4 regions of the Paenibacillus sp. FW126-R14 genome follow, and region 4 is predicted to be linked to each of the others. Evidence: riboswitches for the same ligand, from Rfam matches in the RefSeq annotation. Region 4 holds a riboswitch; each other region holds the start of a gene.
What was found. A riboswitch is a leader RNA that binds a small molecule or an ion and turns the genes downstream of it on or off. The one in region 4 is predicted to bind cyclic di-AMP.

Region 1 (7,971 bases), on a different contig from region 4:
AAACACGATTATCATTACATGACGACGCATCTGCATATGCCGGCAGCCGGCACCGATCATCATGAAAATGCGCGTGTAGCGATCAGTGAGCTGATTGACGAGCGGAAAATTCATTTTATTAAGGCGACGGTTCGGCAGATTTTGCCTGAAGAGAAGAAGGTGATTCTCACCGATGAAGTTCTCACTTACGATTACCTCGTTGTGGGGCTTGGAAGTGAGACGGAAACCTTCGGCATTCCGGGACTGCGGGAGCATGCCATGTCGATCAACAGCATTAACAGCGTCCGGTTCATCCGCCAGCATACCCAATATATGTTCGCTAAATATAAATTGGATTCCAAACATAAGGAATATTTGACCTTCGTCGTCGGGGGCGCGGGGTTCACCGGAACGGAGTTTGTCGGCGAATTGGCCGACCGGGTGCCTGATCTTTGCCGAACGTTTGATGTCGATCCGTCGCTTGTGCAGATCATTAATATCGAAGCGTCGTCCACCGCTCTGCCGCCCGGTCTGCCTAACGACCTCGTGGAATACGGCATGGAAGTAATGCGCCGCAAAGGGGTTCAGTATAAATTATCTACGGCAATTAAGGCTTGCGACCCTGACGGCGTCCTGTTGGGGGACGGTCAATTCATTCGTGCGGGCACCGTTATTTGGTCGGGGGGCGTTCGCGGGAATTCCTTGCTGCAGGAAGCGGGCTTCCACGTTCAGCGCGGCAGGGTCAAAGTGGATGACTACTTGCGTTCCTTGCAGTTCCCTGATGTGTTTATAACGGGGGATTGCTCCATTGTCATGAGCCCGGAAGGCACCCCATACCCGGCGAATGCCCAAATTGCCGTTCAACAGGGCTATAATACGGCGAGAAACGTGATCCATAGCCTGAGGGGGAACCCGCTAAGACCTTTTGCCTATGATTACAAAGGGACGGTCGCCTCGCTGGGGCGCGGAGAAGCGATCGGTATCCTGAAGGTCAAGAAAGTGAAAGGCAAATGGGCCGCTTTTCTCAAAAAAATAATCGATGCCCGCTATCTATTTCTGATCGGCGGCATTCCGCTGGTATGGAAAAAGATGATTTTTAAGCAAAAACAAGCCACAAGGAATCGTCATGTAAGAAATTAATTTTGCCAAAATACCCCAAAACCCAAGGAATCAGACAAAAGGCTAGATAATCAGAGATTCTGAAAGGATTAGGCCATTGTAAGCGAATTATTAAATGAATGCGGGGAGGGAATAATCTTTTTTAAGATTTTTCTCTCCTTTACTATGTGCGAATAAGAGAGTAGTATCAACTCGTACGTTAACAGTTGAATATTTCGCTTAATTTTCTTAACGGAAAAGCGGGGGAACCACAGGTTTCAACGGGGTGAGTAAGATCCGTCGCGTCGCACGCGGCCATGATCTTTAGGGCAGATTTCTCGCAGCCCGAACCCGTCAGCTAACCTCGTAAGCGATCGTGAGAAAGGAGAACATGTGGCTAAGCACAAGGTCTATCCTTGTGTTTTTTTGCGCCCAAAAAGGGGAAATCAAGCTGAAAACTAGGTTATTTGGGGGAATTTCACAGCATGACAAGTGACTCATTGAAAAAGATTGTATTCGGCAAACCGCTGAAATCGGCGGAGCTGGAATCTGAGAAAATGCAGGTATGGAAGGCTCTGCCCATCCTATCTTCGGATGCCCTGTCTTCGGTGGCCTATGGCACGGAGCAGATTTTGCTGGAGCTTGCGACTGTTGGAGTCGCCGCTTTTGCTTTCTCACTGCCGATTGCAATCTCGATTATTGCTTTAATCATGCTTCTTGTTTTGAGCTATCGCCAAGTGATTGAAGCCTACCCGATGGGTGGCGGAGCCTACATGGTGGCGAAGGAAAATTTGGGTATGATGTGGGGAAGACTCACAGGGGTTTCACTGCTTATAGATTATACGTTAACCGTTGCGGTTTCGATTTCGGCAGGCGTGCAGGCGATAACGTCGGCTTTCCCTGCTACCGTGCCATATATTGTTCCTATTGCTTTAGTCCTTGTCTGGGTGATGGTTTGGCTGAATTTGCGGGGCACGTCCGAGTCGGGGACCGTGTTCGCGATTCCAACGTACTTTTTTATCCTATGTATTCTACTGCTGATCGGCAAAGGGATTTTCGATATGCTGACAGGTTCGATGAACCTGCATGCCGCCGAGTTTGTTCCGGGCTCGATGACGGGCTCACTGACGTTATTCGTCATTCTAAAAGCCTTCTCATCCGGCTGCTCGGCCGTGACAGGGATTGAGGCCATTTCGGATGCGGTGCCTCACTTCCGCTCTCCTTCCGTCAAAAATGCCAAAAAAACGCTGGCATCCCTCGGCACGCTGCTGGCCATCGTCTTCGGCGGCGTCACCCTGCTGAGCTTAGGCTATGGGATCGCACCTGACCCGCATGGCCATACCTCGGTCTTGTCGATGGTTACGGAGCAGGCGTTCGGGCGTGGAGTGATGTATTATGCGACACAGATCGGCACGATGCTGATTCTGGTATTGGCTGCGAATACGAGCTTTAACGGTTTTCCGATCCTATCCTCCATCATGGCACAGGATAAAAATTTCCCGCGCATGTTCTCGTACCGGGGGGACCGGCTCTCGTTCTATTACGGGATTGTAACGTTAGGCGTTTTGGCAAGTCTTCTGCTCATTATTTTTAAAGGAAAAACCGATGCACTCATTCCTCTTTATGCGATTGGCGTCTTTTTATCTTTTACGCTTGCCCAAAGCGGTTTGGTTCGCAAATGGTTCCGGGAGCGCCCGGCCGGCTGGATCGGCAAGCTGCTTATCAATGGCTTAGGCGGGATCGTTTCCTTCGCCGTTTTGGTTATTTTCTGTATAACGAAATTTAGCGAGGGCGCTTGGATTGTTATTATCGTGACGCCGCTTGCGCTTTGGGGAATTACCAAAATCAGCAATCACTACGATGACGTAGCGAAACAGCTGCGGATTGATATCACGCAAGAACGTTTATGCACGAAGGAGCCTGTGATCATAGTGCCTGTAGCGGGCATTCACCGCGTGGTGGCGCAGTCTTTGAACTATGCCAAATCCTTATCGCCCAACGTCATTGCGTTCTATGTGTCCTTTTCGGATGAGGATGAAGAGGCGATGCAGGAGAAATGGGAGAAATGGGATCCCGGCGTTCGTCTCGTCGTGTTTAAATCCCGTTACCGTACCATTTTGAAACCGCTGGCGGAGTTTATTGAAAGAATCGATACGCATGTTTCGGAAAAGCAATCGATTATGGTCATCCTGCCTCAATTCATGCCCAAAAAATGGTGGCACCGCCTGCTCCACAACCAGTCTGCCGCACGTATTCGCTCGAAGCTGCAAGCCGATAAAGATATCGTCGTCGCGACGGTGCCCTATCATTTGAATGAGTAGAGGTGTACAATATAGGGGTAAAGCTGATGTAGAAATAGAACAGAGGTGAACCCTGTATGGCAAAAAAGAAATGGTCGTCCGCTACCGCTGAACCTAGCGTGCAAGATAAACCTGCGACACTCAAAGATTTGCTGCGTCCTGATATCGTAGCGGGGCTGAAGGCACAAGCCGATGCGATGAAAGCAGAGGAACAGGCCCGCAAGGAAGCGGCCAGAGCGGAAGCAGAGGCTGCGCGCAAGGCGGAGGAGAAACGGCTGGAAAATGATTTTGGCCATTTGCTCGAGAAGAGCAAGCTCGATTGGAGAAAACACAAATGAGGGAGCGCAAGCTAAGCTTCCTCTTTCTTTTATGCGTGGTGATAACGCTTTCAGGTTGTGAGGGGACGAAGGGTAGGGTGAAGCTGGCGGACGGAGCAGCTGTGTCGGAAAGGCAGAATTCTGTTGTATCTGCAACGCCGGTTGCGCAAGTCACCGTCACTCCGATGCCCTCTTCGAAGGTGACACCGGCAGACGTATCAGCTGTGACATCAACAACAGTAAAACCGACAGACAAATCAGAACTGACATCAGACGTATCCCCAGTATCGCGAGCAGACGCACCACTCGCATCGCCCCTGCCTGCAAAACCGGCCTCGCTAGCCCAGTCCTTGGTGGAGCGGTACCAAAAGGCAGTGCCGACAAAGTGGGGCGAGAACATCCCCGGCGTGCGAACGCACCTCGTGACGAAGGAGAAGGTCATCGCCCTGACCTTTGACGCTTGCGGCGGCAAAGAGGGCAGCGGCTATGACGAGAAGCTGGTCGATTATTTGATCAAGGAGCACATACCCGCGACCTTATTCGTCAATGCGCGATGGCTGGCTGCGAATCCGGATATTTTTGCGAAGCTGGCGGCGAACCCGCTGTTCGAGATCGAGAACCACGGGACCGAGCACCGTCCGCTGTCCGTGAACGGCAGAGCCGCGTATGGCATCGCCGGCACCAAGAATGTGAGCGACGTTATTCGCGAAGTGACGGAGAACGCCGACGAGATCGAGAAGCTGACCGGAAGAAGGCCTTTGTTTTTTCGCTCAGGCACGGCCTATTATGATGATGTCGCAGCGAACATCGCCCATGACTTGGGCTTCCAGTTGGCGGGTTATAACGTGCTTGGCGACGCCGGAGCTACTTTTAACACGGAGCAAGTATACAACGCATTGACAAAGGCCCGAAGCGGCTCCATCGTTTTGGCGCATATGAATCATCCCGAGAAGGACACGGCCGAAGGCGTGATTAAGGCGATTCCTGTTATGCAAAAGGCGGGCTTTCGTTTCGTTCAGCTTTCGGCATATCCCGTGGAGTAAAATAGATGGAATTTCTCCCGTAAATTTGTTTGGGTGACCGGCTCGATAGAGAGGCTCACCTTTTTTTCATCTCAAAAAACTCGCACTCATCCCGGTCATAATAAGCTAAATCAGCGACACGCGACTGCAAAACAACGGTCTTGTCGCTGAAGCGGAGGATGACGGCATTCGAGTCGACGATGTGATCGTCTTTGAAAACGCGGACAACGGCTCCTCTTTCCACTGCCTCCTGAAAATCAGCATCCGTCACTAAACGTTGGTTCCTGGACATCTTAAGCATTCTCCTCGCATGTGTAAAATAGTTCTTCTATTGTATCACAAGGCGCCGGCAATCTCCCGGTATGCACGAGCACCTGCTTACCGCCGGGCAGATGCGTGACCCGGATGATCCGGAGCACCGGCCGAATCAGCTCAATCGGGCGAAATCGCAAGACTAGCGCAGATAGCATCTTCTAAAGCCGTTGCAATGAACTCAGAAGGAGCGGGATCGGAGTTGCCTATCGTCCGTCTCAAGCAGTAAGCTTACATATAGATGACTACAGGAAGTTGGAGATGGGACAGATGGAAGTTAAGTTTTGCATGACATGCGGAGCCCCTATGGAGACGCGCGATGTGGATGGAACGATGAGAAGAGCTTGTACGGCGTGCAGCTTTGTGTACTGGGGCAACTACAGTATCGGCGTAGGCGCGCTGGTAACCAAAGATGAGAAAATATTGCTTGTCCGCAGAGCGCAAGAGCCCGGCAAAGGCAGATGGACGAATCCCGGCGGCTATATCGAGCAGCATGAGCTGATCCAGGAGACCATTGAGCGCGAGGTGCTGGAGGAGTGCGGCGTCAAAGCCAAAGTGACACGATTGGTCGCCGTGCGCGATTTGCCAAGAAGCATTCATAATGTGTACATTGCTTTTGAATTGGATTACGTGAGCGGCGAGCCTGTGCCTGATGGGGTAGAGGTGGATGCGGCGGGCTTTTTCAGCCTGCAGGAGATGGAGGCGATGCCGGTCGCGGATTTCACGCGGTGGCTGATCGACGTTTCTTTGCATTCAACCAAAGCCGGTCTCGTAGAAGATAAAGAGCCTGTCGTCAAAATGGACGGGTATGGGTTGTACCGTACGCCTAAGGTCCAAGTATGACGAAACCTATCGGCCTGCGGGGACATCATTTGCTTTGTTTGTTAGGATATCGAGGAATGGGATACTCCAAAGAGTTTTGCCAAAATATGACGACGGTTTACGAGACGCTGCGGGAGCAGCCGGCCACGATGGTTCAAGTCGTCCTTGGGCCCGATGATTTGTGCGCCGCCTTCCCGGCAGACGAAGAGGCTCATTGCGAGAACAGAACCGTCTATGAGCGCGACGCGGAAATCGTAGCCAAGCTCGGTTTGCATGTTGGGATGGAGTTAAGCTGGGCGGAAATATGCGAAAAAGTTGCCGGACATGTGACTCCGGGAGATATCGGACATCTATGTGCCACATGCCGCTGGGAGCCTTACGGCGTATGCGCCGAAGGGGTGCGTTTGATCGGAGAGGGCAGCGAGCTGCCGCCTGTGCCTCGTAAGTAATATAGAAAAAGCGATACAAGAGAAAACCCTTGTATCGCTTTTTTGCATAGGCTAGACAAGTACACGGACGTCCGAGCCTGTCTCCATCTTTTCTGCGGGAGATGACAAGACGTTCGCCACCATCAGCAGGTCGTCGACAGGACGAAGCAGGGAGCGGAGCAGCCGGCTGTCCTTCATGTCTGAGCGCAGCCACATTTCAGCGTGCTCTTCATCGAGAATGGCCGGCATTTTGCCGTGATAAGGGGAGACCAGGGAGTTGGCTTCGGTCATCAGCATCATGCAGGTGCGCAGTTCCTCCTCGCCGCTGGGCGCCCGCCAAATATCGTATAAGCCCGCAATGCCGAAGGTGCCGCTGCGCATTTTAAACCTCACCCACTGGGTTTCTTTGCCCTCCGTCACCCGCACGTAGAATCCGCTGCAGGGAAGGACACAGCGTTGTTTTTGGATAATGCGCTCGAAGGCTGTGTTGGTGAAGATGGAATCGCGTTCCCCGCATACGGCATCTTTGGCCCAGAACGGCATGAGCCCCCAACGGAATTCATCCAGGAGCCGCTCTCCTTTCCTGTTCATCATAATCGCGGAAACCGACTCCGTCGGCACGACTTCATACCGGTTGGCGGTATAAGAGAGCAGACGGTCGATGCGAAATTGCTTCATCACGTCGTCTACGTTAGCAAGAATAGATATGGAATGACACATCATTATTCACCTCGTTTGATTTTGGTTATTATTTGCCTGTTTCGCCAAAATCATGTATGCCCCGCCAAACTAAAAAAAACCGGGAGCTTTACGCCCCGGCAATTATGTGTATTGTCCCGATAAATATGAATGAATGCAATTTTTTCCGTTTCTTTTGGCGATATACAAGCACTCGTCCACTTGCTGAAACCATGCTTTTTTCATCGTGTTGCGGTTATAAGGCGCGAGCCCGATGCTCATCGTTAACGCCTGTCCGGGCATCTCCGGAATTTCGGTGTCACGGACGAGCTGCATGAAGGATTCGCACACGGCATGCACTTCGTCATGGGATTTGCCAACAAACAGTACGGCAAATTCCTCGCCGCCATAGCGGAAGGACATATCGTCAGGCCCCAGCATATCTTTGAGCAGGCCGCCGATCGTTTTGAGCACGACGTCTCCGACCCAATGCCCGTAGGTGTCATTGATCTTTTTGAAATTATCGATATCCATCAGCGCAAGCTCGAGCGGCGTATCGTAGGGCATATGTGAAATAAGATGGTCCGTATGCTCTTGAAAGGAACGATGGTTAAACAGCTCCGTGAGCGCATCCACTTTGGATAGCCGGTCAATCATGACATTGCGGATGAGAAGATCCTGTTCGCGCACGACAGAAGCACGAAGCTCCGTTACCAGCGAGATGCCTTTGGTCATAACGGCGAAGCAGACAAGGGCCGTCGCGGTTAAGACGGTGAGCGAAACGATAACTTCCGATGGCGTGATGGGATAGCCGTTGTAAGCCTGACTAACTATTAAGGCTGTAAAACTTACGATGCCTAAACTATAAGCAAAAATAATATATTTCTTTTGAAAATAAATAGAGGATAAAATAATCGGAATGCTCATTAATTCATAGGAGCTCATCAGCTCAGGAATACACATGATGTAGACACAAACCATGGTCATGGCCCATATAATCATGATAAAATCACTG
Region 2 (7,971 bases), on a different contig from region 4:
CGCGAATTTGCGTCGAAGCAAGATTCCGCAGCTTAACGAGATGAAGGCGAGACCGATGAGCGGGACCGTGAAAAGCATTGGCGAAGAGCGGATCAAAAGCGAAACCGACAGGATGCACAGCTCCAGGAACAACACGGACCAAATGATGAAGGCCAAGGAACCGGCTTTCAATTGGCGGTCAAGCGGGTACATCTCCAGCCAAAAGGTATAGCGGTGTGAACGCTCGAGCGGCGTGAGCTGAACCATGGAGATTACCAACGCGATAAAAAAGATGAGTATTCGCGCAGTTTCGCTGCTTGAAACGGCTATGGCAAGCGCCCCCAACAGGGAAATACGCATGACAATCCCAAATAGCTCCGTACGCAGTAAAGTCTTCATATATATGTACAAATAAGCTGCCTCTTGTTTAAAAGGAATGAACGTTGTGACCCCGCTGATCCAGCCTCGGCGGGTTATTCGCGTTCCCAAGTGCGGAACATCGACGAACCAGTTAAAAAAGGCGTAGAGCCGTGCTTGCTGCTGCCTTTCTTTAGCGATGAGGTAATCCCATCCGATCAGGTGTTTGGAAACGTAGTGAGTGGCCGTCAGCCAGGCTAAAATGAGAACCAATGCTGCGCCGCTTGCCCAGAACACGCTGGTCAGAAATTGCAGAGAAACCAAAGCGGTGGTTGCGATCCAGCGAAAGCTACCGGATGCGATTCTCGCGCGTTCGTTCGTGAACCGGCTTTCCTGCCAGCTAGCCGACAAATTGGCCAACTTCATTAATAGAAGCAGGGCGAGCATCCATAAGAAATGCTGCTCTTCACGTCCGAGGCAGTGATGGTACAAGGGCCACAACACGACCCATGCCAGAAATGTCCAAAACGCTTGCAGCGCTAAGCTGTACATAAATCCGCCGCGGAAGTACGGACCCATTTGGTGCTCGATACGCAGCAAAAACATACGGTCTGCGCTTCTGGCTAAGGTGCGGATTGGACTGGATGACAACAGAGGAACGAGAAGCAGAAGGACGATCCACAAATAAGGGTAATCTGTCGGAAGCCGCTGTAATATTTTTGCATAATAATAGGAAGAAAGAATGACAAGAAATAACAGGAAGCCGAAAAAGTTGCTGCGCGCCGCATACTGCAGATAGCCCATAGATTCTTTCATATAACGTTCAAATCTTTGCTGCCATAGGGCACGGGTATTCAAGTCCATCGATTTCATACCGGATCCCCTTTTACAAGCTTATAAAAGATGTCGTCCAGTGACGCCTGTTGGAGTCCGGTTTGCTGACGCAATTCGACTAAATCGCCCTGAGTGACCATGTGGCCCTTATGCAGGACGACGTAATTATCGCAATATTTCTCAATCGTAGACAAAATATGCGAGGATATGAGAAATGACGCGCCTTTTCGCTTCATTTTGACCATTAGCTCCAGCAGTGAGCGAATCGCTAGCGGATCTAGTCCGAGAAATGGCTCGTCAATGATGTACAAAGAGGGTTCGATCAGGAAAGCGTTCATAATCATTACTTTTTGTTTCATGCCTTTGGATAAATGGCTGGCGAAGGAGTTCAGCTTGTCCTCCATCTGAAATTGCACGAGCAGCGCTTGCGAACGGGAGAGATAGTCTTCTTTGGACAAGCCGTATGCCATGGCCGTTAGCTCGAGGTGCTCGCGAATCGTAAGTTCTTCATATAGCTCCGGACTTTCAGGTACGTAAGCGTAGGTCGCCCGGTAAGGAAGCGGATCCTCGGCTAACGTCAAGCCGTTGATTTTGATCGAACCTTTTTGAGGCTGAAGCAGACCGAGGATGTTTTTGATAGTCGTACTTTTGCCTGCGCCGTTCAAACCGATCAAACCCATCATTTCTCCCTGGCGAATCGAAAACGTGAGATCATGGAGAACCGGTTTCGTGGGTAAATATCCTCCAAATAAAGAATCGACTTGCAAAATAGGGCCCATCTAATTGCCTCCCTGAATAGCTAATTATTGGTATTAAATCACTGAATTCTTTCATGATAAGTATAAACAAATTTGGTTTCGAAGCCTAGTTTAGGTGTGAAAACACGAAGAAACCTAGTATTCGTACGTTATAGTGAGATAAATGTAGATAAAAAGTGGTTTTATTCTAAAAATAAGCTAATTTTAAGCGATTTAGCCCTTTTTAGTAGGTGTTAATCCCTTTACAGGTAGAGATTAACAGCGTAATATACTTTTCATAATAACTTAATAACCAATTTGCCATTTTTCCATTCGCTGAGTTCCGAATAAGGGAACGGGGGAACCACTGTAAGCTTGAGAAGCGGGTGACGCATCTGAGTGAACAGAGTGAGTAACAGGGGTGAATCTTGGACGTTAACGGAAGTTTACGTCTGAGTAGGGCGACTCTCACGTCCGAATCCGTCAGCTAACCTCGTAAGCGTAAGAGAGGTAACGATTGTCGTGTGTGCTATTTGTGTATTTTACTATGCAAACTAAGCCGGCGAGAAGAGTCCTCTTCTTGCTGGCTTTTTATCTTCTTTAGGATCTCTACTCATAGAATGTTGAATAGGCAAAGCGGGGTGGGACGACCGGAACGCAGCAGCTTAAGCGCAGCTGTCGATGGAAGCACGTTAAGTTAAATTAAAAACCTTAGTCGCGTCAAATTTAATCATGCTGTAACCTGGCGGCGAGGCTTTGAAGGAGGACCGAAGAAGTGGGCAGTATCTCTTTTAGCGAGACCCATGTAAAACGATCATCCAGCATGTCCTTCGCATTGCGATGGAAGCATGAAAACTTGCGTTTGATTTTAAGCCTGGCTCTAATTTCAATCGCAATGACTTTCATGTTTTTGGTGTTGTTGTACGGTACGGCTACCAAGAGCGTATCCGTGGTTGTGAATGGACAAGAAACCGTTGTGCACACGAAGCAATGGGTCCTGCAACGCCTACTGGATGAACAAGCCATAACGATTGGTGAACACGATGAAATATCTGCAGACCCTGCGGCGACAATCAAGGGTGGAGACAAATTCGTCATCGAGAAAGCTTCTCCAATTCAATTGACTGCTGATGGAAAGACCACCACTGTTTACACAACTGCAAGAACGGTTGAAAGTGCATTGCAACGTTTACATATTGCACTGGGGGAACACGATAAGCTGACTCCCGATCCAACAGCCGCTCTGGGCTCAGGCGATGAAATCAAAATCGTCCGTGTAAAAAAAGAGACGGAAGAAGTAACAGAGCCGATTGCATTCGATACGGAAAAGAAAAGTGATGCATCGCTGCTCAAAGGCAAAGAGCAAGTTATCCAAGAAGGTAAAGAGGGCGTACTGGTCAAAAAGAAAGAGAAGACTTACGAAGATGGCGTTCTAGTGGCGGAAGCTGTAGTGGGTCAAGAAGTACAACAGGAAAGTATAAAGAAAGTCGTGTCCGTTGGCACGAAGAACCCTGTTGTGACATTGTCGGCCTCATCTCCGAGCGTGGATGAGATCTCTAAGAATGGCGTTACGTTCGGGTATAAACAAATTCTGAAGAATGTGAAGCTAACGGCCTATTCGGCGGGAGCCGATTCGACAGGGAAGTCCGAAGGATCTCCTGGATACGGGAAGACGTATACGGGAACAACGGTAACGGAAGGCAGAACGATTGCGGTTGATCCGAAAGTCATCCCGCTGGGATGGTGGGTTTACATTGAGGGTGTCGGCTTCCGCCGTGCTGAAGATATCGGCAGCGGTGTGAAAGGCCAAATGATTGATGTATATTTTGAAGATCACGGCTATGCCAATAAATTCGGAACAAAACAGGGGTATACGGTCTATGTTGTAGGACCGAAGAAGCCGTCTGAAAATTAACGTGTAAACGTTAGTTTCAGCGGGAACAATGTCATTATACGTCACCGGGCAAGCAGCCTGGGCGAAAGAAGAGGGGTTCCCTCTTCTTTTTCTGCGTACTGGGAAGGGAACTCATTTATGATGAAAGAAGTCATCGTCGTTGAAGGCAAGGACGATACGGCCGCCATTCGCCGAGCGGTCGAGGCGGATACAATAGAGACGGGCGGCTCCGCCATCGGGCAAGCCGTATTGAAGCGGATAGCCCTCGCACAGCAGCGCAGAGGCGTCATTATTTTCACCGACCCGGATCACGCAGGCGAGCGGATTCGGAAGATTGTGGCCGCCAAGGTGCCGGGCTGCAAGCATGCCTTTATCACGCAGGCGCAGGCCGAGTATAAAGGCGACATTGGCGTGGAGAATGCGGCGCCGGAGACGATCCGGCAGGCGCTTCAGAACCTTCGGACAGAGTACGAAGGGAGCGTCTCGCAGCTCGCCATGAGCGACCTTATGGCCGCCGGGCTGATCGTTCACCCCGAGGCGGCGTCCAGACGGCTTGTTGTGGGCAATGCGCTTGGGATCGGCTACTGCAACGGCAAGCAGTTTTATAAGCGGTGTGCGATGTTCCAGATCTCGCGTGAAGAGTTTGAGGCAGCTTTGGAGCATCTGGAAGGGAATATATAGTTAAATTCAGAACCTATAGATAAATGAGGGCTACAAGATGAATATACCCGGCAATGAAGTGATTGTAACAGCAGATGACGTGGCAACACCGAGTAAGACGAAACAAATTATCAAAAAGCATAATCTTGTGCTTAAAAAGAGCTTGGGCCAGAACTTTCTGATCGACCAGAATATCTTGAGCAAGATCGTTTCGGCCGCCGAGCTCGGGCCGAACAAGGGGGCGCTGGAAGTCGGCCCCGGCATCGGGGCGCTCACCCAGCAGCTGGCCAAGCTCGCAGGGCGCGTCTTGGCCGTCGAGATCGATCAGCGTCTGCTGCCTATCCTAGGCGAGACGCTGGAGCCGTATCCCCATGCGAGTGTCGTTCATGGCGATATTTTGAAGACCGACCTGCCGGAGCTGTTCCGGCAGCATTTCGCGGGCTTGGATGGCGTCAGCGTCGTCGCCAACCTGCCGTACTACATCACGACACCGATCATCATGAAGCTTCTGGAAGAGAAGCTGCCTCTGGAGAATATCGTCGTGATGATTCAAAAAGAAGTGGCCGACCGCATGGCGGCCCGCCCGGGCACCAAAGATTACGGCAGCCTCAGCATTGCCGTGCAGTTCCACTGCGAGCCGGAGCTCGTGACGATCGTGCCGCGCACCGTCTTCGTGCCGCAGCCGAACGTCGATTCCGCCGTGATCCGGCTGCGTGTGCGCAAAACACCGCCGGTTGAGGTGGCGGACGTGGACTTCTTCTTCGCCGTCGTCCAGGCGTCCTTCGTCCAGCGGCGCAAAACCCTTTACAATAACCTGGCTGCGCGGTTCTTTACCAAAGAAAACAAAGCCGAGCTGGAAGCGCTGCTCCACGGCTGCGGCATCGAGCCTTCGCGCCGCGGCGAAACGCTCAGCATGGAAGAGTTCGCGCGCTTATCGACAGCGCTGCGCGCGCACGGCTGCAAATAACCCGCACCAAATGCCCAGTCCCGCCATAGGATGACCCTAGGAGGGGATTTGTGCGATGAGGCAAGGAGACTTTGTAACCCGTAAATCCTATGGCGGCGACGTCATGTTTAAGATTGAACGCATTGATCAGATGAAGGCCATTCTGCGCGGTGTAGATTATAGACTGCTTGCGGATGCGCCTTTAATGGACTTAACGCTGACGAACCCGGCAGAAGCGATCGACCATCCCAGGTCGAGCTCGCCCGAGTTTCGCGAGACATTGCGGAGGCTGGCGGTAGCCCAGGTGCAGCTGCAGGAGAAGAATCACCTCACTGTCGCCCATAATCAAAATCAAAAAGCGAGTGCAGGTTATTTCGAAGTCCCTGGCAAAGTGCTGCATTTGGACGGAGATCCGACCTACCTGCGCAAGAGCATGCTGCTCTATGGCGAGCTTCGTGTGCCGGCAGAGGGGTATTACATTCCTGAATCGCAGATGGCCGACGCGCTCCACCGGCTGCTTCCGCAAATTAAGCCGGACATTGTCGTCATCACGGGGCATGACGGAATACTTAAGCATCGTAAAACCGCGGGACCTAGCGGTTTGGCCAGCTATAAGAATTCGCAGAACTTCGTGAACGCCGTTCAGATCGCCCGGCAGTATGAACGCAACCGCGATGCGATGATCATCGTCGCCGGTGCGTGCCAGTCTCATTTTGAGGCTTTGCTTCGGGCGGGGGCGAATTTCGCGAGTTCACCCGCACGCATCCTCATCCACGCGTTAGATCCGCTTTGCATAGCGGCAAAGCTATCCTATACATCCGTGAAGGAGACGATATCCATGCTGGATATTATGGACTTGACGGTGACGGGTCTAGACGGTTTAGGCGGGGTAGAGACGCGCGGGAGCTACCGGATGGGCGTTCCGGGTATTCAACAACATACAGAGGAGCATGTGTAAGTTGTGCTCTTATCAGCTAGTTAAAGAACATTTGCCTGATGCTTTCCTCGTTGCGAGGAAGGTGCCGGGGGAATGTTCTTTTTTTATTGGAAAACTGTGAATAATTTGCGAACTTTGGAGACAACCTGTACAATGGGGAATTCGGAAAATAGGCGAAAATGCCGTTGACAACTGGATTGCGGTGCTGATATAATATTTGACCTTGTTTGACATGCTTGTCAAGATGGGGTATAATTAACAAGGAAAGAGGTGGTAGTTGACAATGGCAAAAAATGCGCTATTGGAAATCAAACGCAGTTTGGAGCCCCACGTCGGGCAGAAGATCATGTTGAGAGCGAATGGTGGCCGTCGAAAGACTGTCGAACGTTCCGGTGTTTTAGAAGAAACCTACCCTTCTGTGTTTATCGTGAAGCTTGACCAAGAATCACACGCCTTTAAACGAGTGTCTTACAGCTATGCTGACATCCTTACCGAATCTGTTGAAGTGACGGTTTGCAATGATGACGGCCAGGTTCGTATCACTTATATCCAACATTAGCTTAAATAGTTTCTATATGAGCAGACCCAAGGGTCTGTTTTTTGCATTTGCATGGACCTTGCGCGACTGGGCATACTAACCTTACTTTATGCTTACGCGGGCAGCTTTGTTCAGTTAAAAGCTCAGTCAAAGTTCAGTCAAAGCTCACGCTAAGCTCAGGACAAGGAGGTCTTTTATGAGTCGCAGAAGAGGTGTTATGTCCGAAAGTTTCAAAAATGAGTTGGCCAAGGATCTAGGGTTCTATGATGTCGTGCAGCGAGAAGGTTGGGAAGGCATCCGCACGAAAGATGCGGGGAATATGGTGAAACGAGCGATTCAAATCGCGGAGGAACAGTTGGCGAAGCAATATTCATCCTCTGGCCCTTCTATGCAAGCATCCTACAGCCCACAGAACGCTATGCAGAACAGCTACTCGCAAGCGCCTCTGTATAACCAGCAGGCTGTACAAGCGCCACAGGGGTACGGGCAGCAAGCAGCGGTCGTTAAGCCTGCCTACACGCCTTCCTACGGCCAGATGGCTTCACCGGGCGGCTCGGCGCATGCGGGATGGAATCCCGTAGCATCGGCGTCTCAGCAAGCGGTACAGGCCGAACAACGTCCTTACTACAGCTAAAGCGAATGCTTTAGCTTTTTTTTTGCGCTTTTGTTATAATATTTTAACGGCAAACGAGCAAAAGAAGGTGACCTTGTTGAAAATTTTTGAAAAAGCACCGGCTAAAATTAATTTATCCTTAGATGTTTTACATAAAAGACCGGATGGTTATCATGAAGTAGAGATGGTCATGACGATGGTCGACCTGGCTGACCGGATCGAGATGCAAGAGCTTTCACGGGACACCATCATTATATCCAGTCAGGCGGGCTATATTCCGCTAGATGAGAAGAACCTGGCCTTTCAGGCTGCGCGTCTAATTAAAGATCGCTATGACGTCAAACAAGGCGTCTACATTCATTTGGATAAAAAGATTCCCGTGGCAGCAGGACTGGCAGGGGGCAGCAGCGACGCGGCAGCAACGCTCCGGGGTTTGAACCGGCTTTGGAATTTAAACATCCCTATGGAGGAACTGC
Region 3 (7,971 bases), on a different contig from region 4:
TTCGCTTCTATATTGGATGAATAATGACTGGCATTCGTTATCTCTAACAGTGTTCCACCGGTTGGAAAAGTCATGCAAGGACCGCTAGAATTTCCCGTCCCTTCATACGCACAAATTGTATTATAGTTCATTACCCCCAAAATGCAATAATTTCCTAGGGCTTTTACCTATTTCATAAAAAAAATTTACAATTTGTTGAATACGGACTTCCATGCTTTTCCATACTGGGTAATAGAGCCTTTGGGGTATAAGGGTAAAAGACTTCGTCATCCATAGAAGCAAGGAGGTAGGAATCCGTGTCCGAAAATGAAAACAACCGTCAGCCATCCAAAGGCAGCCCGCACAAAGCAAAGGAGCAAGAGATACCTGCGTCTATGCGATGGATGCGCCGTATTAAGAAGATGTTCTCCTTTTTCTTCACTTCCTGCGTCCTTCTACTCATTGCTGCGGCTGTCTTTTTCGTGTATTTGCGCGCACAGACGCTGCCAGTGACCAAGATGCTGCAAACTTCTCAAATGTTCGATACGCATGGCGAGCTCATCGACACTTTCTATTCCGGACAAAACCGGCAGGTGGTCGCATTGAATGACATTTCGCCATATCTCATAAAAGCAACACTCGCTGTGGAAGATCAGCATTTCTACGATCACTTCGGCGTCGACGTGAAGGCGGTAGCTCGGGCGGCGATTGTCAATGTGCAGGCGATGGCGAAGGTGCAGGGCGCAGGCACGATAACCCAGCAGTTAGCGCGGAATTTATACTTGAATCACGACCGTACATGGACGCGTAAAATCAAAGAAACGATGTTTGCAATCCAATTGGAAATGCAGCTAAGCAAGGATGAAATTCTTGCGGATTATTTGAATCAAATATACTACGGTCATTCGACCTATGGCATCGAAACGGCCTCCGAACTGTTCTTTGGCAAGCACGCCAGCGAATTGACGTTAGCCGAGAGCGCCTTGATTGCCGGTGTCCCGAAAGGGCCGAGATACTATTCACCCTATTATGATATGAAAAACGCCCTGGACCGGCAAAAAATCGTGCTGCAAACGATGGTGCGCAGCGGCTTCATCACCCAGGATGCGGCAGATGCCGCCGGCAAAGAGAAGCTGACGATTCAACCGCTGACGAAGAAAAAGCCCGCAGCAGCCCCTTATTTCCGGGATTATGTGCGGGCGCTGGCCACGGAAAAGCTCGGTATCCCTGAGGAACAGTTCGACGAGGGCGGCATACGCATCTACACGACTCTCGACAAGAAGGCGCAGGAAATCGCCGAAAATGTCGTCACCCAGCAGCTTAGCGGCAAGCCCGATCTGCAAGCCGCCCTCGTTGCCATTGACCCGCGCACCGGGGAAATCAAAGCGATGGTCGGCGGACGCGACTATACCGAGAATCAGTTTAATCGGGCCTTGTCGAATACGAGGCAGCCGGGGTCCTCTTTTAAGCCAATCGTGTATATGGTGGCCCTTCAAAACGGTTATACCCCCGTCACTCAAGTGAAAAGCGAGCCGACGGTATTCACGTACGATGAAGGGCGCCAGCGGTACACGCCGAGAAATTTCAACGACCAATATGTGAATGCGAATATCGATATGCGGCAAGCGATTTCCAAATCGGACAACATCTATGCGGTCCATACGATTCTGGATGTCGGCCCTGCGAAGGTCATCGATCTGGCCCGCAAGCTGGGCATCGATTCTCCAATGAAACCATTGCCGTCACTAGCGCTCGGTTCCTTCCCTGTTAGCCCGCTTGAAATGGCCTCGGCTTTTGGCACGATTGCGAATCAAGGGGTGCATAAGGAAACGACTGCGATTATGCGCATTGAGGATGCCAATGGCCGCATTCTGTATGAGGCTCATCCGAAAACGGAGCAAGTGCTGAACCCTCCCGTTGCTTATGTGATGACGAATCTCATGGAGAGCGTATTCGAGGAGGGCGGCACAGGCAACCGCGTAGCCAGCACGATCAAACGGCCGATCGCCGGCAAAACCGGCACGACCGACACCGACGCTTGGCTGGTCGGCTTCACGCCCGAGCTGGCGACAGCCGTATGGGTCGGCTATGACAAGGACCGGGACATCTCAACCGTCGAGTCGCATCTGGCTTCGCCGATTTTCGCCGAATTCACGGAACAAACGCTGGAGGCCATACCGCCTAAGCTGTTCCAAATTCCGGAAGGTGTAGCAAGCGTCTATATTGATCCCGCGAGCGGAAAACTGGCTAATGAGGACTGCCCGAACTCCCGTCTTGAGGCTTTTATTGCCGGCACGGAGCCAACGACGTATTGCACGGGCAAACCCGCCAAGCCCGCTTCGGGCGGAGATAAGAAAGATTCGTCAAAAGGCCAGAACAGCTCCTGGTGGAATGATATCAAACGCTGGTGGAACGACTGATTCGCCTTCCCCACACAGCTTCCGGAAAACACAAAAAGGCAGAACTAAGCGCGTCTTAGTCTGCCTTTTTGCTGTCCTAGTATATGAGGTAACATACACTAGGGTCTAGTATACCCGGTTCACATGAACGTAACAATGGATGACACATAATGTTCATAACTTCAAATTATGGCTTGGTACAATTACGAAAGGGCATCTTTCAGCGCTTGATCCGAGCGGTTCCACCATTCTTCGTTGTGGGCGATCAGCTGTTTTTTCAAGGCTGCGCGCTCGCTGTCGGACAAGCCGTCAAGAATGAATTTGCGCTTCATGGCGCCATCCATCTTGTTTACGTGGTCGGCCAGAATCTTCCAGCCTCTGCGCGCTTCGGTGTCGATCAGCATCTCGCATGCCGACATTCCGGCGTAGTACGCTCCCTCTTCGGCGCGGTCGACCGCCACCCAGACAATCCACGCTTTGCGTCCGTTCGGCACATCCTCTTTGTTCGTTGAGAATTTGATCCCTTTCTCAATTTTACTCTTCGCGTGTAGCGTACCTTCATCGAGATAAGCTTCATCCCCGTCGATAATAATTCCCGAAACGTTGCTAAGATCGATCGCTCCGGCGCCGAATCCTTTGTGATTGACTTTGGAGCTTACTATATTTAAGGCCAGCTTCTTTTTATCCGCTTCCATAAGGGCACCTTCCACTCTTTCGTAATGTTAAAATAACGCTTTGCTTTCATTGTAGCTAAAGTCCTCCATGAGAACAAGAGCAGAGGAACGGCGCTTGGCCAAAGCCCTCTTTTTCAAGCGAACGAACAAATCTTTTCCACTCACAGAAATAATCCCTAGGTTGTCTACATATACATGCTGTAGATGCTTGTTAGGCGGGGTGAATCTATTGAGTGTTTTATTCAAAAACCGCAAGGTACAATGGTTCGTTGTCATGCTCCTTGCAGCAGGCACAGTCTTGCTGTCTGAAACTTTGCTCCCATCCGCAAGTAAACTGACGGTGCCCGTCGTCTCTAGGGAGGAGCCGTCAGCTCCGGCGCCGGACATGCAGCCTGCAGATCGCGGCAAAGCTGCGGACAAACAAACACAGGAGCCGCTGAGCTACCGCATTGCGGAATATCACATGAACGTTGCCTACACGCCTGAAACGAGGCAGCTCCAAGGGCAGCAAACGTTAACGTGGGAAAATCCGGGGACGGTTCCTGTGCAAGAACTTTATCTGCATTTATATCCGAATGCATTCGCATCTAAGAAAACGACGTTTATGCGGGAATCCGGCGGCAAGCTCCGGCAGGATGAAGCAACGGCTGACAGTATCGGCCGCATGGACTTGCTCTCTGTGAAAACGGCTGACGGAGAGGATCTTACACAGCGAATGGCTTTTGTACAACCCGATGACGGCAATAAAGATGACCATACCCTGCTCAAAATCCCGCTGCTGAAGCCGGTAGGAGCCGGCGAGCGAGTCACCGTTAAGACGGAATTTCTCGTCAAATTGCCGCAAGCCTTCGCCCGTATGGGCTATGTGGACGACTTCGTGATGGCCGGGCAGTGGTTCCCTAAAGTAGCGGCCTATGAACGGGCGGGAACAAGAGGACGCACCGAACCTGGCTGGAATCTCCACCAATATCATGGGAATTCCGAGTTTTATGCGGATTTCGGCCTGTATGACGTGAAAATCCAAGTGCCGGCGAACTATACCGTTGCCGCAACCGGTTTCCCTGTGAAGCCGGCTGTGACGGAGAACGGAACCAAAACGTATCAGTTCTATGCCGATGACGTGCATGATTTCGCTTGGTCCGCTTCGCCTCACTTCGTGTACGTGGAAGAACCTTTCTCTACGCCGCAAATTCCCGGGGTGAAGATCAAGCTCTATCTGGATCCCAACCATCAGGAATTAAAAGACCGATATATGTACGCTGCCAAAAAAGCTCTCTCCCGCTACAGCCAGTGGTACGGCACGTATCCTTACTCGACCCTTTCCATTGTCGTCCCTCCTCCCGGAGGCAACGGCGCAGGCGGAATGGAGTATCCTACCTTGGTGACCGCTTGGGGCGCAAGCGACAAGAAACCGGATCTCGAATTGGAACGCGTTATCGTTCATGAGATCGGACATCAGTTCTTCTATGGCCTTGTGGCCAGCAATGAATTCGAGGAAGCTTGGCTGGATGAAGGCTTTACCTCCTATGCCGAGGACAAAGTGATGGAAGCTGATTTCGGAACATCTCCGAATTTGCCGGTGGAGTCCAGCTATATCACATCTCCCAGCGCGCTCCGGCAAAATGCATGGGACTATACCGGACATGATCAATATGCTGAAAATGTGTATACAAGGGGCAAGCTCGTGCTCAAGGAAATCGAGAAGCAGGTTGGCGCCAAAACGATGGATCGCATCATGCGCACTTATTTTCAGAAGTGGGAATTCAAGCATCCTTCTACCAAGGACTTTCAGAACGTTGTCGAGGAAGTAACCAAAACCAATTGGGACGGCTTCTTCAACGAATATGTCTACGGCTCGATGATGATGGATTACTCTGTTGAGAGCATCCGTGTGAAAGCCACTGGCAGCAAAGGGACAGGGCCTTACGAGAGTACAATCCTCATCGCCAAACGCGGCGGAAATTCGCCGGAAGTGCCGATCCAGTTCCATTTCGCTGACGGCACCGTACTCGATAAAACATGGGACGGCAAAGAAAGCAGCATCGAATTCAAGCTAACCCAAGCGACGCCTGTCGACTGGGTACGTATCGATCCGCACTACTCGCTCATTCTCGAAAACAAACATATTAATAACTTTATGAAAACGGAAGTAGATACCAAGTGGAAAATCCGCTGGAATCTCGGCATTATTCAGTTCCTGCAAGCTATTTTCGGGTGGGTCGCCTGGTAGGCGCCCACTCAGGCCTATGCTTACGAAGATAGTTAAACTCTTAGGAGGGACACCCATGACAACCTATCTCAAATCCGGCTTTAGGGCGGCTCTGCGGCAGCCCTTCGCTACGATCGTCTTATTCATGTACCAGATGTGCTGGGGCATCCTTCTCTATAAGCTTGTGCAAGGGGTGCTCGTCCCGCTCATGCACCGCTATCCGGGCGGCGACCAGCCGAAGGAGGCGCTCCGGCTTTTTCTCGCCGAGAGCCAGTTCCAGCTGCTCAAAACGGATCTCAGCCATCGCTATTTGTGGTGGCTGGCTGCACTGCTCCTGGCTCGCATGCTGCTCACTCCGGTAATGAACAGCGGTGTCTACTATTCCCTCACACATTCCGAGCAAAATGCCGGCTATCGCTTCGTACGCGGAGTTAAGGAACTGACGCTTCCCTTCCTCCTCACCTACATCGTCCGAATCGCCTTGTCCCTACTGCCGCTCATCTGGGCGCTGCCCAAAGCGCAGAAGATGTTCGAACACAGTACATCCTATGAACAGGCCTCCCTGGATTTACTGCCTTGGCTGATGGGCTTCCTGGTTTATGGCTTCCTGCTTCATCTTCTCTTTATGTATGTGCAATTCGCCATTGCCGCACACCTCGGCATTTTATCCACCGTCATTACATTCTTCCGGTTCTCGTTTCCGATCATCGGCCTTTCTCTTATTCTTTTGCTCAGTTCGGGACTTTTGACAGGGATTACAGTCACTGCGACCTACATCTGGGCAGGACTGTTAGCGCTAATCATTTATCAGCTTTTCCCGCTTTTCCATATTTTCCTGCAAATGTGGGCGATAACCTCGCAATTTCAGCTTCTTTCCGCCAAAATGAACCCCTAATAAATAATAAATAAAGCTAGATATGGTTTATATTTGTTCAATCCCCTTGCAAAAGGGGATTTTTTTGTCTGGAAAGCGAACGATAGCACATTTTTCCGGCCCAAATTGCGCTCTAAAGGAGGAATTTCGATGTTTATGACGAATTACAGTGATTAGCATTAAAAAACCAAATATTTCATGCCGAATTCCTCATTTCTTGGGGAAACGGGGGAACCACTCCGGGTGAATTGATCTTGCAAGACAGGGATCATAGGGAACCTTCAACCGAACCCTCCAGCTAACCTCGTAGGCACCGGAAGGAGACAAGCAGTTGAAAAAGGTTGTTGCTCTTTTTTTTAGTCTTGTTTTGTTTTTGAGTGTAGCTTTAGGAAGTGCATCTGCTTCACAATCTAAGTTGGATGAAACGGTTGACGGATTGCTCGGAATTCCGTACAAAGATGCGGGAACGACAACAAAGGGCTTTGATTGCTCTGGGTTTACCTCATACGTTTTCGACCAATTCGGCATTGACCTTCCTCATAGTTCTGCCGCTCAAGATAAAGAGGGCTACTGGATTGACAAAAGTGATCTTCGCAAAGGCGATCTTGTGTTCTTCAACACAGGGGGCAAAGGCATTTCTCACGTTGGTATCTACCTTGGCAACGGTGAATTTATTCATTCCGCTTCCAACGAAGGTATCGTGAAAAACAAGCTAAGCGAATCGTATTACGCGAAGAGGTATGTATCCGCCAGACGTGTTCTGTGGGATGATATCTACAATCAACTAACTGCTGAATCCAAGTAATTTCTTGTACTTATGAATAAAGCCCCGGAAAGCGCCGGCTCGCAAGAGCTGCTCCCAGGGCTTTTATTCATGAGTGCTCATGCTGCCTCATCGACTCGAAGATATAACTTGACATAGCATGTGAGCCGTCCTATAATAGCGGCATTAAGTTTTCTAGGGTTCCGTGGCGCTGCAGCGTCAGTCTGGTCCGAGAGAAAACACACAGCGGATACGCTGTGGTCACGGAGGGAGAAAAGCCCGGGAGTCATATCGCACAGCGATATCGCTTCCGGGCTTTTCTCCTTTTTGCCGCGGCCTTACACCGCATCCAAGCAAACTTCTTAAGGAGTGATTCATTATGGCATGGTTGTATCTCGTCATTGCAGGTGTTTTCGAGGTAGTCTGGGCGATCTCATTGAAATTTTCCAATGGTTTTACCCGACTGATTCCGTCCGGAGTAACAATTGCCGGCATGGTGATCAGCTTTTATTTTCTCGCCATAGCAACGAAAACTCTGCCCATCGGCACAGCCTACGCGGCCTGGACAGGAATTGGCGCCGTAGGGGCGATTATTATCGGCACCCTGTTTTTAAATGAGCCCGTCAGTTTGCTGCGCATCCTGTTCATGATTCTCATCTTGGTCGGCGTTCTCGGCCTCAAATTCACATCCGGACACTAGCTACATGAGCTGGCGTTCGCTGCCGTATCTGCGCTTCAACTGGCTTAAGAAGAACTGCAGTGAGAGGAAGAGCAGAGAGAAGCTCGCTCCTACGCTCAAAATAATCCAAGGATGCAGCCTGATGTACCGCGAGCCGTAAGCGATCAGGGAAAGCCATTCTCCCGATGTCGTAATCGTAATGGAATAGCCGGCGTCGCTGTCGCCGATTGTTTCCGTGCCGCCAAGCACAATGTTAAAGACAGCGAGCTGCCCTAGCAGGAAAAGCACCTGCATGAATTCGCTAAGGAAGATGAACAACATTTCATTTCTCATGCAGGGGACCAGATGCCGGACCGTGCGGTGAAAAACAGTCCCTCCCATCAAACGGGAAGCC
Region 4 (7,971 bases):
TTTGTCAATTTACCGTTAGCATCCAATAAAATAACAGAAGCGTCGCAGTCAATCTCCACCGTTGTTTTCTTCGTTCCGAAAAAGCCCTTCTTCTCAATCACGGCAGGATCCCAGCCAAGACCTACAACGACCTTGGAAAGACCGGCATTTCCTTTTGTTAAATCGATTTTCTGACCTTTGACCAAACTGATAGTCAATCAGGCCACCTCCCTTCAGGGCTTGTTTTGATGAACACTCACTACTTTGATACGGACGAGTGCCCATCGCGTTTCACATGTTTCGATTAATTTTTTATGTTCGCTACATATTTTTACTACCAAGTACAATTTTATCCAAAATCCGCTAAAAGGTAAATAAAATCATTCCCAGGAAAATTGGTTTAGCAACTGGCTTAATTGGACAAACAGATAATTATCACATCTAAGGAGCGTTCTTATGGATGCAAGTTTGTCGAATTCATCGGAAGCTGTTTCCTCCTCACTCGATTATAACCTGCGGGCGCTGCAGATTATTTATAATAAATGTAAAGACGTTATCTTTCATGGCTTCATTATCGGAGAAACGACGGGAGCATTCGTCATTTATATCGAAGGAATGGTCAATCTGCAAGCATTGGAACGAAGCGTTCTGACCCCTTTATTGCGCGAATCCGTCGAAACATGGAACGATACGGAAAAAGAATTGGCATCGATCATTTCCATTTCGGACGTCAAGGAAATCTCGACAATTTCAGACATGATCGCCCATCTCTCCAAAGGAAATGTCGGACTTTTTATCGACGGACTGCCTGTCGGATATTCGCTCGGCCTTCCGCAGTGGGAGAAGAGAGCGATCGAAGAGCCCTCGGCGGAATCCGTCATTCGCGGACCGCGCGAAGGATTTACAGAAACCATGTCGGTGAACACAGCCATGCTTCGCCGGAAAATTAAGAGTCCCTCGTTAAAAATGGTGTCATACACCGTAGGAAGACATACACAAACAGAAGTCATGATTGCTTACATGGAAGGCATCGCCAATAAGACGCTCATTGAGGAGGTTGAAAAGCGGATCACGGAGATCGAGATCGACGGGATTCTGGAAAGCGGGTATATCGAGGGCTTGATTGAAGATCATCCGTTTTCGCCTTTTCCGCAAATTCAAGTGACGGAACGCCCGGATGTTGTTTGCGCCGCACTGTTGGAAGGACGCGCCTCCATCTTAGTGGACGGGACACCGTTTGTCCTGATTGCACCGGCAACGCTGTTTACTTTTTTGCAATCGCCTGAAGACTATTATCAAAGATTTATTATTGGCACCCTCATCCGGTGGCTGCGCTATTTGTTTTTTTTCATTACCCTTTTACTCCCCTCTTTGTATGTGGCTATTTTGACTTTTCATCAAGAGATGGTTCCGACGTCGCTGCTGCTCAGCATCGCCAAATCCAGAGAAGACATTCCGTTTCCCGCACTGGTTGAAGCACTTCTAATGGAAATTTCTTTCGAAGCGCTCCGCGAAGCCGGCGTCCGGCTCCCGAAACAGGTCGGCGCAGCCGTTAGCATCGTGGGCGCGCTCGTCATCGGACAAGCCGCCACGTCAGCGGGCCTGGTATCGGCTCCGATGGTCATGGTGGTAGCCATCACAGGCATTGCCTCCTTTATGATGCCGCAATATTCCACAGGCATTGCACTGCGCATGCTCCGGTTCCCGATCATGTTTTTATCGGGGATGCTGGGGCTGTTGGGACTTATGCTTGGGTTCCTTGCCATCGTGATCCACCTATCCTCACTGCGGTCGCTTGGCGTACCTTACCTGCAGCCGATAGCGCCTTTTAAAAGGAAAGAATTGAAAGATGTGCTCGTTCGCGCTCCGATCTGGGCGATGCGCACCCGCCCTAAGTTTACCGGAAGGATGAATCGAACAAGGCAGCCTTCCGGACAGAAACCAGAACCGCCCAAAGGGGATGAACGCTCATGATGGAAAAAGGAAAAATATCCCCGCTTCAACTGGCTCTCCTCATGCACCCGACCATCGTGGCGACAGCCGCTTTATCGGTTCCGTCCCTCACCATGAAAGCCGCCGGCATCGATATGTGGATGACGCCTTTGCTTGCCTCGTTGGCAGGTCTTCTAACCGTCGTTGTCATGTACCGCCTCTATACAAAATTTCCGGGTCTGACCTTTATCCAATATACCGAGTCGATTCTGGGCGCGTACGCGGGGAAAGCTCTCTCCGGCTTTTTCATCGTGTCCTTTATTTTTACGAATGGACTCATTCTGCGTGAATACGGGGAGTTCGTGATCGGCAGCTTTCTTCAAGAAACACCGATGGCTCTCGTCATTTTTTGTATGGTCGCTGTATGCGCTTATGCCTTGTATGAGGGAATTGAAGTGCTCGCGAGAGTGTCGCAAATCCTTGTCCCTCCGGCTTTGTTCATTATATTTATGATGGTCGTTTTGATGATTCCCGATCTTCGTCCCAAGGAAATGTTTCCGATCCTGGGAGATGGCCTGCTTCCGCCGCTCATGGGGTCCATTGTGCCCTCTTCTTGGTTTACTCAGTTTTTTTTGATTTCGTTTCTTTTTCCTGTTCTGAGCAAAAGACAGCATACGCTGCAATGGTGTTTCATCAGCGTCGTCATCGTGATGATCACTTTGCTCTTGATCAACCTGACCATCTTATTCATGTTCGGACCGCTTACCGTCCAATTTAATTACCCTTTTCTCAATGCTGTACGTTACATTTCCATCGCTGACTTTCTGGAGCATGTGGAATCGCTGCTTATGGCCATCTGGATCATCGGAATGTTCATCAAAGTGGCTTTGGTGTACTATGCCATTGTCCTTGGAACGGCCCAACTGCTCGGCCTGCCTGATTACCGGCCTCTCATCATCCCGGTAGGCTTTCTCATCTCTCTGTTCAGCTTTTGGGTATCCCCAAACTTCGAGGAGCTGATGCACGCTTTAGGCACCACGATCCCTTTTTTGGCTCTGATCACGCAGCTCGGCATTCCGGCTGTGCTTCTAATGGTTGCTGCTCTCAGGAAGGGGCAGCCCGGATGAAAGCTATGATCAAGCTGGCTTTAGCTTCCAGTCTCCTCCCTATGCTTTTGACAGGCTGCTGGGACCGGACGGAAGTCAACGATTTGGCGCTCATCACAGGCGCGGCCATTGATAAATATGACGATAAGTCGATCGAATTGACACTGCAGATTTTCATTCCGCGTGGGCCCGGCGGCGGAGGAGGGGGATTAGAAAGCAGCAACAAGGGGGGAAGCCTTCAAACCTCCCTCGTCAAATCCGCGATTGGCGTCAATATTGCTGACGCGGTATCCAAGCTCCAAGAGAAGATGCCCCGCAAAATTTTCTGGGGACACACGGAAATTATTATTTTCGGAGAAGCTGTCGCCCGGAGAGGCATTCGAGAGGATATCGATTATTTGTTGAGAGCGCCTCAGCCGAGGGAACGGGCATTTATGTATGTTTGCAAAGGAAGCGCGCGGCAAATCCTCGAAATGAACACAAGGATAGAGCGCAACTCCTCAGAGATCATGAGGGAGATTGGCAAGAGTAAAATTATTCTTAGTGTCACATTGACGGACCTGGCCCAAATGCTGATGAATCAATCCGGCGCCGCCGCGCTGCCTTTTATTGAAGTCTTGCAGCCGGATTCCGCTAATAATCGCGATAAAACCGAAAGCTTCGTTAATAAAACGGCTGTGTTTAAAGATGATAAAATGGTCGGCAGCATCGATGATCCAACCTCGCGGGGGCTTCTCTGGCTAAGAAATGAAATTAAAACAGCGGTCGTCACCGTGACGCCCGCCGGCACCAGCGGAAATGTCTCCCTTCGGCTGCTGAAGAGCGAAACGAAGCTGAAACCGCTGATCGAGAACGGCAAGCTGAAGATGAATGTCTGGATTCATACGGAAGACGATGCGCTGCAAAATACGACCGGGCTGGATCTCATCTCCGATTCCAAAGCCGTTGAAGCCGTAGAATCAGCCATGAATGATGACATTGAGCAGCGGGCTGGAGATGCTTTACGCATGGTGCAGCATGTCTTGAAGGCGGATATTCTGGATTTCGCAGGAGAATTTCACCGCGCCTACCCGCAAGAATGGAGAAACATGCAGGAGAACTGGAACGATATTTTCCCGAGCGTTGAGGTGACTGTACATTCTGACGCCAAGATGCTGCGTCCCGGGTTGTCCAGCATCAAATCCTCGAAAGCGGAAGAGGAGACCAGAAAGAAAGAGGAATAGACGAAAATGACACCCAAGGATATTCCGGTATACATGGCGGCATGCCTGCTCATCACGCTATTTCAGTGGTTCCGGTTGAAAACAGTATCGAACAAGGAGCGTGCGGCTTATCTGTCTATTTTGGCCCTATGTTGGATTCTGGCCGTCTCCTTAGTTTTGAATCCTGGCTTGCCGGGCCCGACACAATTGGTGAATGTTATTCTCAAGCCGCTGGGTAATCTCTTAGATCATTAAAGGAGCTTTGGTAAACATGCGGATCGGCGGAAAACAACTATTCTGGATGATACTGACGATGCAGCTCGGCATGACCCTTTTGCTAACCATTAATCCAGCCATCCTGGCAGCGAAGCAGGACGCTTGGCTCTCGACCGCTTGCGCAACCGGGATAGGCGTATTCATCGCGTTTGTTTGCTCACGCTTAAGCTTGCTTTACCCTAGGCAAACGCTGATTGATTTTTGCAGAAGCTTGTTTGGCCGATACGTTGGGTATCTGGTCATTTTTGTTTATTTACTCATATGGTACAGCGTGCTTGCGATCATACTTAGGCAATATTCGGAGCTCATTGCCGCGACAATTTTGCCGAAAACACCTATCCTTATCCCGATCCTGGGCATGCTCCTTGTTGCCGTTTATGTGACCTTCTTAGGCATAGAGGCGATTGCCAGATGCTGTGAGATCTTAGGGCCTTTCACCTTGCTTGGCATTGCGATTCCGCTTTTGCTCAGCCTAAAAAATATCCATATCCACAACATCCTCCCCATTTACGTGGACTCCGGCGCTTTAACGATCTTGAAAGGAGCGCTGCCGACCGCAACGTTTCTTGGGGATTGCATCCTACTTCTCGTCGTCATGGGCTTCGTTGCGAAGCCCAAAACCGGGGTGAAGCCAGCTTTATTCGGCGTAGCCTCAGCGGGTTTGTTAACCAGCGTTTCGACCTTCCTGATCGTTTCCATCTTCGGACACCTCTCTGCTTCAGGCCAAACCTATCCCTATTTCAATTTGGTTCGTTATATTTCCTTTTTCGACTTTTTCCAAAACTTGGACTCCTTTGTTATCGCCATTTGGATCATCAGCGTTTTCACGAAAGTCTCGCTCTACTTGTTCGTCTGTACGTATGGAACCGCTCAAGTGTTCGGCCTTCATAAATGGCGGCGAATGCTGTTGTTCGTCGCGCCGGTATCGGTGCTGCTTGCCTTGATTCCGCGGGATTTCATCGATAGTTCGGTGTTTTTCCCACAAAAAATTGGAATCCCTATCATGTTCCCTCTTCATATAATCAGCCTGCCGCTGCTGATGTGGGGTATCGCGAAGTGGAAACAACATAAATAAAGCCCTTAGCGTTCCCATCCGGGAAGTCTAAGGGCTGCAAATGAATCAAATTAGTTGCTGATAAACTCTTGTACCCATTCGCCGTTATAATAGGCAACACCGATCTTGGTGTAGTTCGGGCTAAGAATATTTTGACGGTGACCTGAGCTGTTCATCCACGCGTCCATAACGGCTTGAGGCGTAGGTTGACCTTTGGCAATATTCTCGCCGGCATAGGAATAACGGATGCCATAAGAGCTCATCATATCAAAAGGAGAGCCGTAAGTCGGCGACGTATGATCGAAGTAGCCGTTATTGTACATATCTTTCGCCTTGTCCAACGCCATGGCTGTCAGCGCGCTATCGCTCGTCAGCGCTTTAAGCCCTGCTTTTGCCCGTTCCTGGTTAACTAAAGTAACGACTTGGCTGGCGTAGGCCGATTGCGATGGCGCCGTCTGAGATGGCGCGGACGGTGCAGGCGCTTGGTAACCGCCGTTAGTGCCAGGAATGTTCAGCTTCATCCCTGACCAGATCACGTTTGGATTGGTAACCTGAGGATTTGCTTGAATTAGCGATGTGAGGCTCACGCCATACTTCTTAGAGATTAACCACATAGTATCATTGCCTGACACTGTATATGTTGCCGATGCGGCCATGGCAGCACTTGTGCCCATAAGGACGCTCAGTCCGATAGCGCCGGTAACCACTAGCTTTTTGTAACGTTTCATTGAATAAATCTCTCCTTTTTGCGGCCTGCGAGGTTAGCTGTCGGATTCGGGTCAAAGAGTAATCACCCGGCCGCTTCATGCGGCTTCACCCCAAAGAGTGGGTCCCCCGTGCCTCCAAAGAGGCTTCGGCCTTCTGAGTTTTTTGATCCTGTGAAGGTTCTAACCGATTGTAACACGTGAACATGCTGAAAACATGGCTCAAATTTTTCCAACCCTTATGGAATGCAAATGAAAGCGGATACAATCCAGAGATGCCGAACGTCCCCTTCAGCGACTTGCAACTGTTTATACTGCTGCAGGTGCGGACCCTTTCGGTTCCGGTATTGAGACTGCTACCGGAAAAAAATTTCCAATACGTATGCATAAAAAACCAGAACTTCCACAAAATACTCATACACCAAATAAAGGAGTGAATCAAATGTCTAGCAGTAGAAGCAGCAATTCCTTAGTCGTACAACAAGCAAGATCAGCTCTTGAGCAAATGAAATACGAAGTCGCTCAGGAACTAGGTATTCAGATTCCTCAGGACGGTTATTACGGTTACATGGCTACTCGTGATACCGGAGCAATCGGCGGACACATTACGAGACGACTGGTTCAAATCGCCGAACAGCAGCTAAGCGGCAGCACCAATTTCCGACGTTAAAAGGCAAAAAGACTGAGTCACCACTTCCTCCATGGTGATCCAGTCTTTTTTTCATATCTGCCTGACGAAATCCATAAAAACCGGCGAACGGAGTCTTCCGCTTTTCGTCCAGTTTCGCGTTTTAATTTTGGCCATCAGCCGCGGTTCCATATAAGCAAAATGGTTGTCTTCTTTGAAAACCAAGCGCTGTTTGACACCATCCAACGCCATTTGATGCATAGACGTTACGCCTGTTTCAATCACGCCAACGGGGATTTTCGATCCGTCCGCCGAATCAATCGAGGCTAGTAAAGCAAAATTATTTTTCCGGTAGCCCGAAATGTACACATCCGCATACGTCCAGTTGATCACCTTCTGCCACTGTTTGGAACGTTTATTGACTTCGTACTTGAAAGTCTCTTTCTTCGATTTCAGGACGATGCCTTCAAGCCCGCGCTGGCGGATTTGCTCAAAATAATCAACGGCTTTGCCTTCATACACCTGCACTTTTTTATAATTGGCATTTTCAATAAAAGCTTGATCCAACAGTTCCTTACGTTTAAGCAAGGATAATCCGGTGACATCAATTCCCTTGTATTTTAAAATATCAAATGCATAAAATATAACAGGCGTCTTGTCTGTCGGCGATAAAAATCTGGCTGACATCGCTTCAAAATCCGGCTTCCCTTGATCGTCCAAAATAACCAATTCACCGTCTAAAATCGTTCCTTCAGGCAGCGGACACTGGAACAACTCCGGAAATTTATGAGTAACCAGCAATTTGTCTTTCGTATATACATATAGCTTATCCATATTTGAAAGAATACATCTAAGACCATCTAATTTAATTTCTGCCACAAGATGTTTACTATTATAAGGTCTATTATCTTTGGCGTCATGCAGAAGCATAGGAGCAATGAACATGTATAATCACCCTACGTTAGATCATACTGCACAGTGCTCTGTCTGCCTATAGGGACTTCGAGGAAATCGCGACCCGCGTGTTCCATTTTCGACAAAACAAGTGAAAACATCCCTCTATAAAGTGACAACCAAATGGATAAAGCCC

Region 1: another riboswitch for cyclic di-AMP. It lies ahead of AC3WRW_RS10815 (APC family permease); the one in region 4 lies ahead of AC3WRW_RS21105 (CAP domain-containing protein).
Region 2: another riboswitch for cyclic di-AMP. It lies ahead of AC3WRW_RS22780 (resuscitation-promoting factor); the one in region 4 lies ahead of AC3WRW_RS21105 (CAP domain-containing protein).
Region 3: another riboswitch for cyclic di-AMP. It lies ahead of AC3WRW_RS13040 (C40 family peptidase); the one in region 4 lies ahead of AC3WRW_RS21105 (CAP domain-containing protein).

Annotation. Positions count from the first base shown of each region.
Region 1 is NZ_JBYTBS010000012.1:9,218-17,188, reverse strand. It holds gene AC3WRW_RS10820 (NAD(P)/FAD-dependent oxidoreductase) at 1-1,119, shown strand, start outside; cyclic di-AMP (ydaO/yuaA leader) riboswitch at 1,305-1,465, shown strand; gene AC3WRW_RS10815 (APC family permease) at 1,563-3,398, shown strand; gene AC3WRW_RS10810 (YqkE family protein) at 3,455-3,715, shown strand; gene AC3WRW_RS10805 (polysaccharide deacetylase family protein) at 3,712-4,737, shown strand; gene AC3WRW_RS10800 (hypothetical protein) at 4,793-5,008, opposite strand; gene AC3WRW_RS10795 (hypothetical protein) at 5,010-5,186, opposite strand; gene AC3WRW_RS10790 (NUDIX domain-containing protein) at 5,299-5,871, shown strand; gene AC3WRW_RS10785 (DUF1284 domain-containing protein) at 5,928-6,299, shown strand; gene AC3WRW_RS10780 (SOS response-associated peptidase) at 6,351-6,998, opposite strand; gene AC3WRW_RS10775 (GGDEF domain-containing protein) at 7,101-7,971, opposite strand, start outside.
Region 2 is NZ_JBYTBS010000041.1:48,050-56,020, reverse strand. It holds gene AC3WRW_RS22790 (ABC transporter permease) at 1-1,209, opposite strand, end outside; gene AC3WRW_RS22785 (ABC transporter ATP-binding protein) at 1,206-1,949, opposite strand; cyclic di-AMP (ydaO/yuaA leader) riboswitch at 2,232-2,424, shown strand; gene AC3WRW_RS22780 (resuscitation-promoting factor) at 2,731-3,822, shown strand; gene rnmV (ribonuclease M5) at 3,940-4,482, shown strand; gene rsmA (16S rRNA (adenine(1518)-N(6)/adenine(1519)-N(6))-dimethyltransferase RsmA) at 4,520-5,428, shown strand; gene yabG (sporulation peptidase YabG) at 5,484-6,365, shown strand; gene veg (biofilm formation stimulator Veg) at 6,628-6,903, shown strand; partial or broken gene AC3WRW_RS22755 (small, acid-soluble spore protein, alpha/beta type) at 7,079-7,249, shown strand; gene ispE (4-(cytidine 5'-diphospho)-2-C-methyl-D-erythritol kinase) at 7,593-7,971, shown strand, end outside.
Region 3 is NZ_JBYTBS010000016.1:92,636-100,606, reverse strand. It holds gene AC3WRW_RS13060 (transglycosylase domain-containing protein) at 375-2,399, shown strand; gene AC3WRW_RS13055 (YwhD family protein) at 2,582-3,073, opposite strand; gene AC3WRW_RS13050 (M1 family metallopeptidase) at 3,327-5,282, shown strand; gene AC3WRW_RS13045 (hypothetical protein) at 5,338-6,156, shown strand; cyclic di-AMP (ydaO/yuaA leader) riboswitch at 6,325-6,463, shown strand; gene AC3WRW_RS13040 (C40 family peptidase) at 6,467-6,940, shown strand; guanidine-I (ykkC/yxkD leader) riboswitch at 7,083-7,186, shown strand; gene AC3WRW_RS13035 (DMT family transporter) at 7,278-7,598, shown strand; gene AC3WRW_RS13030 (hypothetical protein) at 7,599-7,971, opposite strand, start outside.
Region 4 is NZ_JBYTBS010000036.1:51,548-59,518, reverse strand. It holds gene AC3WRW_RS21135 (TerD family protein) at 1-197, opposite strand, end outside; gene AC3WRW_RS21130 (spore germination protein) at 436-1,953, shown strand; gene AC3WRW_RS21125 (GerAB/ArcD/ProY family transporter) at 1,950-3,038, shown strand; gene AC3WRW_RS21120 (Ger(x)C family spore germination protein) at 3,035-4,240, shown strand; gene AC3WRW_RS21115 (hypothetical protein) at 4,247-4,474, shown strand; gene AC3WRW_RS21110 (GerAB/ArcD/ProY family transporter) at 4,491-5,570, shown strand; gene AC3WRW_RS21105 (CAP domain-containing protein) at 5,621-6,277, opposite strand; cyclic di-AMP (ydaO/yuaA leader) riboswitch at 6,285-6,418, opposite strand; gene AC3WRW_RS21100 (alpha/beta-type small acid-soluble spore protein) at 6,696-6,923, shown strand; gene AC3WRW_RS21095 (ATP-dependent DNA ligase) at 6,975-7,811, opposite strand.